Linked DNA regions of Paraglaciecola psychrophila 170. The protein of the gene in region 1 interacts with the protein of each later gene in a pairwise test. Links are inferred from orthologs where the notes say so. Each region holds a gene or a part of one and is shown in the gene's direction. Other genes may lie near its edges.

Region 1 (5,492 bases):
AATTAGGTTACCTTGGCGGGAAAAACTTCGAAAAGACAAGCCGTGAGGTACCAGTCGAACTAATTCATCTAAAACGATCGGTACTGCGTTTCGGCTAGACTCAAGTTGCTCAATCAAAGCCATTCTTTGTTCAATCGCTTCCTTGTCTTTTTTAATATTCTTAATTTGTTCAATTTGTTGATCTAATAAAGCTGTTTCTTGCTCAATATAATTGTTTCGATAATTTTGGTTTTCTGTCATTTTATTCAATACATTGCCGGCAGCAAACATGATTCCAAGAGCACTTAGTGCAAGTGCCGCTAGCAAAGTCAGGTAATTCTTTTTATGCTCAGCTCTACGACCTTCGCGCCAAGGCAGTAAATTTATATGTGCCATGGTTGAAAGCTCCTACTGGCTAGACCTGCAGCAATGATAAGTTGTCCAGAGACATGTTCTAAATCTCCTTGATTGACACTATCTGCTATCACCATGTCAGTAAATGGGTTGAAACAAGTTACTTCAATACCTAAATCTGCAGTCAAGTCTTCAGGTAAGGATTTTATGTGGTCACCGCCTCCACATATTAACAAATTGCTGGGGCGAGCTTCGCCAGATACACTAGTATACAATTGTAATGCTCGGTTAATATTCTGTTGTAAGTTAGCTAAGAACATGGGGTAAGCATCTTGTTTCCATGTTTCAGGTAATGTGCCATCTGTTAATTGTTGTTCAATTTGAGAACGTTCTTGACTGTAGAGCATCGTCAAGTCTTGAATCAATGCGTCCATTCCAAAGTTGTGGTCTTTGGTATAAATAACCTTGCCATTTTTAACTGCACACATTTGTAAATGACTGGCGCCGATGTTGATACAGCAAACTGTTTTTTCAGCTTCACTTGGGTAGAAAGAGGCAACAGCTGCACCTAGGGCGTAACTTTCTACATCAACGATTTTGGCTTCGTAACCCACTTCACCCAATAAGGTGATCCTGCGGTCGACTAATTCTTTATGTACCGCACTGAGTAACACTTCGACTTTATTATTCGTGGTTTGGCTGTCACTTATCTCCTCGAAGTCGATGTATACTTCGTTTAATGGATAAGGAATCAAACTATCGGCTTCCAATTCAATTTGGCTTTCCAGTTCGTGATCAGTCTGACCGGGATCCATGTAAACAATCTTATTTAGCACAGTCGAGCCTGATACCGCTATGGCAACTAACTTGTTTTTGCCTTTGAGAGCGAGCTTCACTTTTTTAAGTGCATGGCTAACTGCTTCGAAATCTTTAATTTCACGCTCTGCAAAAGCATTACCTTGAATTGGCTCGCAGGCATAGGCTTGCAAGTTATATTGTTCACCTGACTTTTCGAGTACTACGGCTTTAATAAACCGAGTACCTATATCAAGGCCAATCATTCTTTGTATGTTAGTGCCAAAAAGGCCAAATAATTTTTTCAATTGTTAGACATCCATTTGAATAGGAATAATTCACAGCATCATTATTACGTAATTTTTTGTATTTTATGGTTCTAATAACTGTACATAGGTATAAAATGTAGATCATTTATTAGAAGTTGCCTTGGTATTATCTATCTGTGAAATTACTTAAACCCGCATTAATAGTCATTTTAGTCACATCCTTCGTTGGTACAGCTACCTTATTAGGTACCTATTTTTATATTAAAACTGACTTACCTAACGTCGACGTTCTTAAAGATGTTCGATTACAAACACCGATGCGCATTTTTACTCAAGATGGCAAACTTATCTCCCAGTATGGAGTGAAACGCCGGATCCCACTTACTCTTGAGCAGATTCCGGAACAATTAAAACAAGCTGTTATCGCCACCGAAGACAGCAGATTTTATGACCACCCGGGTATAGATCCTATCGGCATGATGCGCGCTTTAGTTAATTTAGTCGTCACAGGGGAAAAAGGGCAGGGCGGTAGTACCCTAACTATGCAAATGGCCCGAGACTTCTTCCTGACCCGCGAGAAAAAATACATCCGCAAAATACGTGAAATTATCTTAGCTTGGCATATGGAGCAACTATTAAGCAAACAAGAAATATTAGAGCTTTATTTAAATAAAGTAGAACTGGGCCACCGAGCCTTTGGTTTTGGTGCGGCGGCACAAGTCTATTACGGTAAGTCACTGAATGAGCTAACATTAGCACAAATTGCCACTATTGCAGGATTACCTCAGGCACCCTCTGCACTCAATCCTATCAGTAGTCCTGAGCGTTCAATGGTTAGAAGACGTATCGTTTTGTTACGTATGTTGGATGAAGAATACATAACTCAGGCGCAATTTGAGCAAGCTGTTAACGAGCCTGTGACCGCTAAAAAATACGGTGCAGAAATAAACCTAGATGCACCCTACTTGGCAGATATTATTTATAGTGAAATGATCGGGTTGTACGGCAAAGACAAGGCTGAAACGGGTGGCTATCAAATTTACTCTACTGCTTCATCTGATTTGCAAGCCGCGGCGCAACAAGCTGTGCGTAGAAATTTACATGATTACGATGAACGTCATGGTTATCATGGAGTTGTTAAACAACTTTGGGCATCAAATGAAACTGATGATCAAAACGGGCAGCTTTTAGAGTCTGCAAATTCTGAACTCAATAACCCAGCCCCTTGGCCCGAAGAACAAATGTTAAGTTACTTACAAGATGTAAAAACCTTTGAATCAATGCATCCCGCTATCGTTGTTAAAGTAAATGAACAAGACATCATTATTTTTAACCGACAAGGCAAGTACAGTATTATTGATTGGGATGGCTTAGATTGGGCCAGACCATTTATTAATGATGCAAAACAAGGGCAAGATCCCAAAATAGCCAGTGATATAGTGCAAGCTGGGGCACTGATTTTAATTCGACAAAGAGAAGACGATTTGCATTGGCAGCTTGCTCAATATCCGCAAGCAAGTGGTGCCTTTGTAGCACTAGACCCCAAAAACGGGGCGGCGCAAGCTGTGGTGGGGGGATACAGTTTTTATCAAAGCCAATTTAACCGTGCAACTCAAGCCAAAAGGCAAGTTGGTTCGAATATTAAACCTTTTATTTACTCAGCTGCATTAGAAAATGGTTACACCTTGGCAAGTTTGATAAACGACGCACCTATCACGCAATGGCAATCAGGTTCAGGAAATGCGTGGCGTCCTGAGAACTCTCCTGCCGAGTACGATGGCCCAATCCGAATGCGAGTGGCGTTAACTAAATCAAAAAACGTCGTATCAGTACGTCTGCTAAGGGCAGTAGGGCTGGACAATGTTGCTGAACATCTTACCCGCTTTGGTTTTAGTAAAGATGATATCCCTTTAGATGAGACCTTATCTCTAGGTTCTGGCTCCCATACCCCCCTAGAAGTGGCGACCGCTATGGCAGTCATTGCTAATGGTGGCTTCTTAATTCGGCCTCATTTTATTCAACGCATCGAAAATGAGATGGGTGAAGTACTGTGGAAAGCTAATCCAGTCAATGCTTGCAATCCTTGTGTAGCGGAGTCCCAGATTAACCACGTTAATGCAGATCCTGACGATCTTGAAGCACGGTTAGCTGCCGAATTTGGGGTTGCGCAACAGGTTGATGAGCCTGTTAAAAATATTCTCTCTGCTCCTAGGGTTATCAGTGCAGAAAATGCATTCTTGGTTGCAGAAATGATGCGCTCTGCTGTTCAAATTAATGGTGCTTGGGATAATCGTGGTACTGGATGGCGTGCCGCAATGTTGATGGACCGTCGTAGTGACATCGCCGGCAAAACGGGTACCACCAACGATGTGCGTGATACCTGGTTTAGTGGGTTTACACCAGACTTGGTGGCCACTGCATGGGTGGGGTTTGATGATAACAATCGGCGCTTAGGTCGCACCACACAAAATCAAAATTTAGTGAACAAAAACCCCACAAAATTCAACTACATTGGTAACGCACTCATCGGCAGTGAGTCAGGTGCACATGCAGCGCAACCCGCTTGGATAAGGTTTATGCAACATGCATTGGCTGGTAAACCTGAGCATTTATTGCCTATGCCCACAGATTTACTTACTGTGCGCATCGACAAGGGCACCGGCAAACTTACTAATAGAACAGATAAAACATCGATGTTTGAATACTTTACTCAAGGCACCGAGCCACAGAGTTTTGTGGCTGAAGCAGAAATTATTGACTCTGCAGATCAAGGTGAGCAAAGTAAAAAGCAGATTGAAGATATATTTTAAAGAAACAACACGCCTTCACTGGCCTATGTGGTCAGAAAGAACTGAAATAACAATATGAACAAACAGGACAATACGTTAATGGCAAATTCAGCTACAAAAAATGCGCTGTACATTCCTCACTCTGGGCCCTCACTATTAGAAACACCTTTGCTGAATAAAGGTAGCGCATTTAGTTCTGATGAACGCATTACGTTCAATTTAACTGGCCTGATCCCGCCCCGTTACGAGACCATCAAAGAGCAAGTTGACCGAGCTTATATGCAGTATTCCAGCTTTGATGAGCCAATCAATAAGCATATCTATTTGCGTGCTATTCAAGACAATAACGAGACCTTGTATTACCGATTAATTAAAGAACACATCGACGAAATGATGCCCATTATCTATACCCCAACAGTGGGTGATGCCTGTGAGCAGTTTTCGGATATTTACCGTAGTTCTCGTGGATTGTTTATTTCGTATTCTGAACGTCATCAAATGGATGATATTTTGCGTAACGCTACTAAGCGTAAGGTGAAGGTTATCGTTGTGACTGATGGAGAACGTATCTTAGGTTTGGGTGACCAAGGAATAGGCGGTATGGGTATTCCGATTGGTAAGTTATCTTTGTATACCGCCTGTGGTGGTATTAGCCCTGCTTATACCTTGCCCGTTATGTTAGATGTAGGCACCAATAATGAAAAGTTGTTAGCCGACCCTATGTATATGGGGGCGCGCCACAACCGTATTGGTCAAGCAGAGTATGACGAATTTGTAGATATGTTTGTTAAGGCTATTCATCGCAGATGGCCTGAAGTTATGCTGCAATTTGAGGATTTTGCTCAACCTAATGCTATGCCTTTACTCGAACGTTATAGAGACAAAATTTGCTGTTTTAATGACGACATACAAGGCACCGCCGCAGTTGCAGTGGGAACCATATTGGCCGCTTGCAAAAGCAAAAAATCTAAATTGTCTGAACAGAAAGTGGCCTTTGTTGGTTCAGGGTCCGCTGGTTGTGGTATTGCAGAGCAAATTATTCAACAAATGTGTAGAGAAGGAATTTCAGACGCTCAAGCACGAGGTCAAGTATTTATGATCGACCGATTTGGCTTGCTTACCGAAGGCATGCAAGGTCTGCGAGATTTCCAACAACGTCTGGTCCAGCCATCTGATGCAATTAAAGAATGGTCTTATAGTGGTGAGTTTGCGTCACTGCTAGATGTGGTTAATTGTGCTCAACCGGATATTTTAATCGGTGTGTCTGGGCAGGCAGGGCTATTTACGGAACAAGTTATCCGTAGCA
Region 2 (4,052 bases), 1.5 Mb from region 1 along the record:
CGGAATATTGCAGACGTTTCCCTGCCGATATGCCTTTGCAGATCACCGAAGTAGTCGCCGGTAAGCGTGGCAAAAACGCTGATATCAAACGTATCTTACAAAAAGAAGGAGAATTAACCCTAGCTGCCATTCCCAAAGGCAACAGAGTCGTCACCTTAGAAGTCACAGGTGTACCTTGGGACACCCCAAAATTGGCTAAAACCATGCAAAGTTGGCAAATGGACGGACGGGACGTCAGTTTATTAATTGGAGGACCAGAAGGTTTAGCTCCTGAATGTATAAAAATTTCTGAACAAAAGTGGTCATTGTCGAGTCTTACTTTGCCACATCCATTAGTTCGCATAATTGTAGCTGAGAGCCTGTACCGAGCTTGGTCAATTAATAATAACCATCCTTACCATAGAGAATAAAATTGCCTTCACCGCGTATCCTCATTAAAGACCATTCAGCGGAAGCCAACCTTTTTGCTAGGCGAACGTTTATTGGACTATTTGTGGTCATTGTGATGATCGTTATGGTGTTGACAAATTTGTATTATTTACAAATAAGTCGATTCGAGGATTACCAAACACGAGCAGACGGTAACCGCATAAAAGTATTACCAGTAGCGCCTAATCGTGGCTTAATTTATGACCGTAATGGTATATTGCTAGCAGAAAACCGTCCGGTTTTTAGTCTTCAAGTTATTCCAGAGGAAATTGATGATCTAGATTTAACGATTAATGAATTGAGCATTTTATTAGATATTGACGCAGAAGATGTAAGTGATTTTTATCGAGACTTAAAAGGCACTAGACGTTTTAAACCGGTTAATCTGATCAACCGTTTAAAGTCCAAAGAGGTCGCACTTTTTTCTGCACAGCAACATAAATATCCAGGTATATCCATCGAAGCTAGACTCGCTCGTTATTATCCGTATGGCAGTGCCTTGACCCATGTAATAGGTTACGTTGCAAAGATTAACAAAAAAGATTTACAAAAACTCAGTGAAGCTGGATTTGAAGCAAACTATGCTGCCACTTATGACATTGGGAAAAGAGGTGTAGAAAAATATCACGAAGAAAAACTCCATGGGAAAGTCGGATTTCAAGAAGTGGAAGTGAATAATCAAGGTAGAATTATCCGCATATTGGACTTTAATCCACCTGCTCCCGGTCAAGATATCGTCCTAAATATTGATATGACTTTACAACTGGAAGCCGAAAAGGCCTTTGCCGGTAAGAAAGGTTCTGTTGTTGCCATTGACCCCCGAGATGGAGGTGTACTAGCGTTATACAGCAGTCCAAGTTACGACCCGAATCTGTTTGTACATGGCATCAGCAGTAAGAATTACAAAAAATTACTCACCTCAGACCGCCCTTTGTTCAACCGTGCAACGCAGGGGCAATATCCCCCTGCATCAACAGTTAAACCTTTATTAGCATTGACTGGACTTGAAGAGAGAGTCATTACCCCTGAATATCGGATTCATGACTTTGGTAAATATCAATTAAAAAATGTTGAACGTGTTTGGCGAGACCATAATCCATGGGGCCATGGATGGGTAGATGTGACAAAAGCCATCGAAGTTTCCTGTGATATTTTCTTCTATGATTTGGCTTACAAATTAGGTATTGATCGGATCAGCGAAAGCATGAATGAATTTGGGTTTGGTGATTATACCGGTATCGACTTGCATGAAGAAGCCGATGGTATTATGCCGAGCAGAGGCATTGTAAAAGCCTTGTTTAACCGCCCTTGGTATATTGGTGACACCATCAACGTAGGCATAGGACAAAGTTATTGGACAACGACGCCGATTCAACTCACACAGTCAATAGCCAATCTAGTCAACAAAGGTAGGCGTATAATTCCACAAATCATACGCGGTAATATGCAAAAAGATAAAGTCATTTTACAGGCCGTTAAAGAACGGCGCCCCATAGCCATAAAAGACGAACGCAACTGGGATATAGTATTGGATGCTATGTATGGAACAGTAAATCGAAAAGGCTCTGCACGTGAGGCATTTAGAGGGGCTAATTACATATCCGCAGGTAAAACAGGCACTGCCCAATTAGTATCTATTGCCCAAGACGAGAAATATGATGCATCAAAGCTCTCCAAGAAAAACCACGATAACGCTATGTATGTAGGTTATGCCCCCTACGACAAACCACAAATAACAGTCACTGTTGTTTTAGAAAATGCAGGGCACGGCGGTGCTGAAGCAGCACCTATCGCTCGAAAAATAATGGATAATTTCTTTAAAGATCAAACCTTTCCTGAACACAAAGTTATTGAGTATTTAGGACAAGAACCAGAGGAAATAGAGCTATCAAAAGCCGAACTTAAACCCGTCGTGGAGCCCCCTGATGCTGAGAACTAAACTAGCTTCTAACAGTCGTTCCTTTTGGAACAGAATACATTGTGATGGCATGCTGCTATTGGGACTACTCGTGCTAATGGTGGTGGGATTAATCACTATTTACTCTGCAGGAGGACAAGACATAGGCCTTATTCAAAGGCAATTAACACGTCTTGCGCTGGCTCTAGGTGTAATGTTAGTTGTGGCGCAAATCCCTCCAATGGCTTATCAAAAATTATCCGTTTATTTTTATGTCATTGGCATAGGCATGTTAATCGCTGTTTTAGTAGTCGGTGTATCCAGTAAAGGAGCACAGCGTTGGTTAGATTTAGGCGTGTTTCGCTTTCAACCTTCAGAAATCATGAAACTAGCGGTTCCTATGATGGTCGCTTGGTATATCAGTCGATTTAACTTACCACCTAGAACCTGGCATATACTGGTTGGCTTCGCTTTAGTAGCCCTACCCACTTTGTTAATTGCTCGCCAGCCGGATTTGGGCACCTCGCTTCTGATTGCATGCTCAGGCGTTTTTGCGTTGTTTTTAGCTGGCATGAGCTGGCGTTTCATATCATTTGTTGCTGTTGCAACGTCTGCTTTCACGCCTATTATGTGGATATTTTTGATGCAAGATTATCAAAAACAACGGGTGCTTACATTTCTCAATCCGGAATCTGATCCACTAGGTTCAGGCTATCACATCATTCAATCGCAAATCGCTATTGGCTCAGGTGGGGCGCAAGGTAAAGGCTGGCTACAAGGCACCCAATCTCAGTTGGAGTTTTTACCCGAACGCCACACTGATTTTATTTTTGCGGTGTTCAGTGAAGAATTTGGTTTTTGGGGTGTCGTTGGGCTGCTGGCAATCTACGCATTTATTGTTATTAGAGGTATGTTGATAGCTGTGAAGGCCCAAGATGCATTTAGTAAAATTTTAGCAGGTAGCATTACCCTGACCTTTTTTGTTTATGTGTTTGTGAATATGGGCATGGTTTCGGGGATTTTACCCGTAGTGGGTGTACCTTTACCCTTAGTTAGCTATGGCGGTACTTCTATGGTGACTCTGTTAGCAGGTTTTGGTATTTTGATGGCCATCAGTACTCAAAAAAGAATTATGTCCCGAGGGTAACTGTATCTGTAACCTTAAACGTTTAGATTAAACAAAAGACTCAACCTTCAAGGAGAACCATGAAGTTATTTAAATCGTTTTTAGCATTAGGCTTGTATGTCACAAGCTTGAGTATCCAAGCTTCGCCTTTAGAACTGCAAAAGCAGTTTATTGATATGATGGTAGATAAACATCAGTTCGAACGAGAAGTAGTTGAATCGACTTTGAAAAAAGCCATCAAAAACGAGGCCATTTTACAGTCTATTGCTAAGCCATGGGAGGCTAAACCTTGGTATCAGTATTACCCCATATTTCTCACAGAAAAACGCCTCACCAAAGGTTTAGCATTCTGGAGAACTCATCAAAATGCCTTAGCCCGTGCAGAACAAGAAACCGGTGTGCCCGCTGAAATCATTGTAGCAATCATAGGTGTTGAATCTTTTTATGGCACTTACCAAGGTAAATATTCGGTTCTCGATGCGCTGGTCACTTTGGGTTTTCACTATCAGCCAAGGGCTAAGTTTTTTCGAAGCGAATTAGCACAATTATTCTTATTAGCTAAAGAAGAAAACTTTGAGATAACAGAGCTTAAAGGTTCTT

What was found. The genes of interacting proteins can lie anywhere in the genome.
Region 2: the proteins of C427_RS21245 (region 1) and mrdA interact in binary tests that used the Escherichia coli proteins (3 or more experiments, as listed by UniProt). The link is inferred for Paraglaciecola psychrophila 170 from one-to-one orthologs.

The regions. Positions count from the first base shown.
Region 1 is NC_020514.1:4,847,903-4,853,394, reverse strand. What follows is about bases 1,240-4,407. They hold C427_RS21245 (penicillin-binding protein 1A), read left to right. Parts: upstream 1,240-1,573; coding sequence 1,574-4,207; downstream 4,208-4,407. Other genes in these bases: C427_RS21240 (NAD-dependent malic enzyme), read left to right, coding at 4,286-4,407; pilM (type IV pilus biogenesis protein PilM), read right to left, coding at 1,240-1,436. Outside these bases: C427_RS21255 (PilN domain-containing protein), read right to left, coding at 1-375; more of pilM, read right to left, coding at 363-1,239; more of C427_RS21240, read left to right, coding at 4,408-5,492. UniProt on the Escherichia coli protein: Cell wall formation. Synthesis of cross-linked peptidoglycan from the lipid intermediates.
Region 2 is NC_020514.1:3,336,845-3,340,896, forward strand. What follows is about bases 1-2,890. They hold mrdA (penicillin-binding protein 2), read left to right. Parts: upstream 1-412; coding sequence 413-2,368; downstream 2,369-2,890. Other genes in these bases: rlmH (23S rRNA (pseudouridine(1915)-N(3))-methyltransferase RlmH), read left to right, coding at 1-410; rodA (rod shape-determining protein RodA), read left to right, coding at 2,355-2,890. Also shown: more of rodA, read left to right, coding at 2,891-3,473; mltB (lytic murein transglycosylase B), read left to right, coding at 3,533-4,052. UniProt on the Escherichia coli protein: Catalyzes cross-linking of the peptidoglycan cell wall. Responsible for the determination of the rod shape of the cell. Is probably required for lateral peptidoglycan synthesis and maintenance of the correct diameter during lateral and centripetal growth.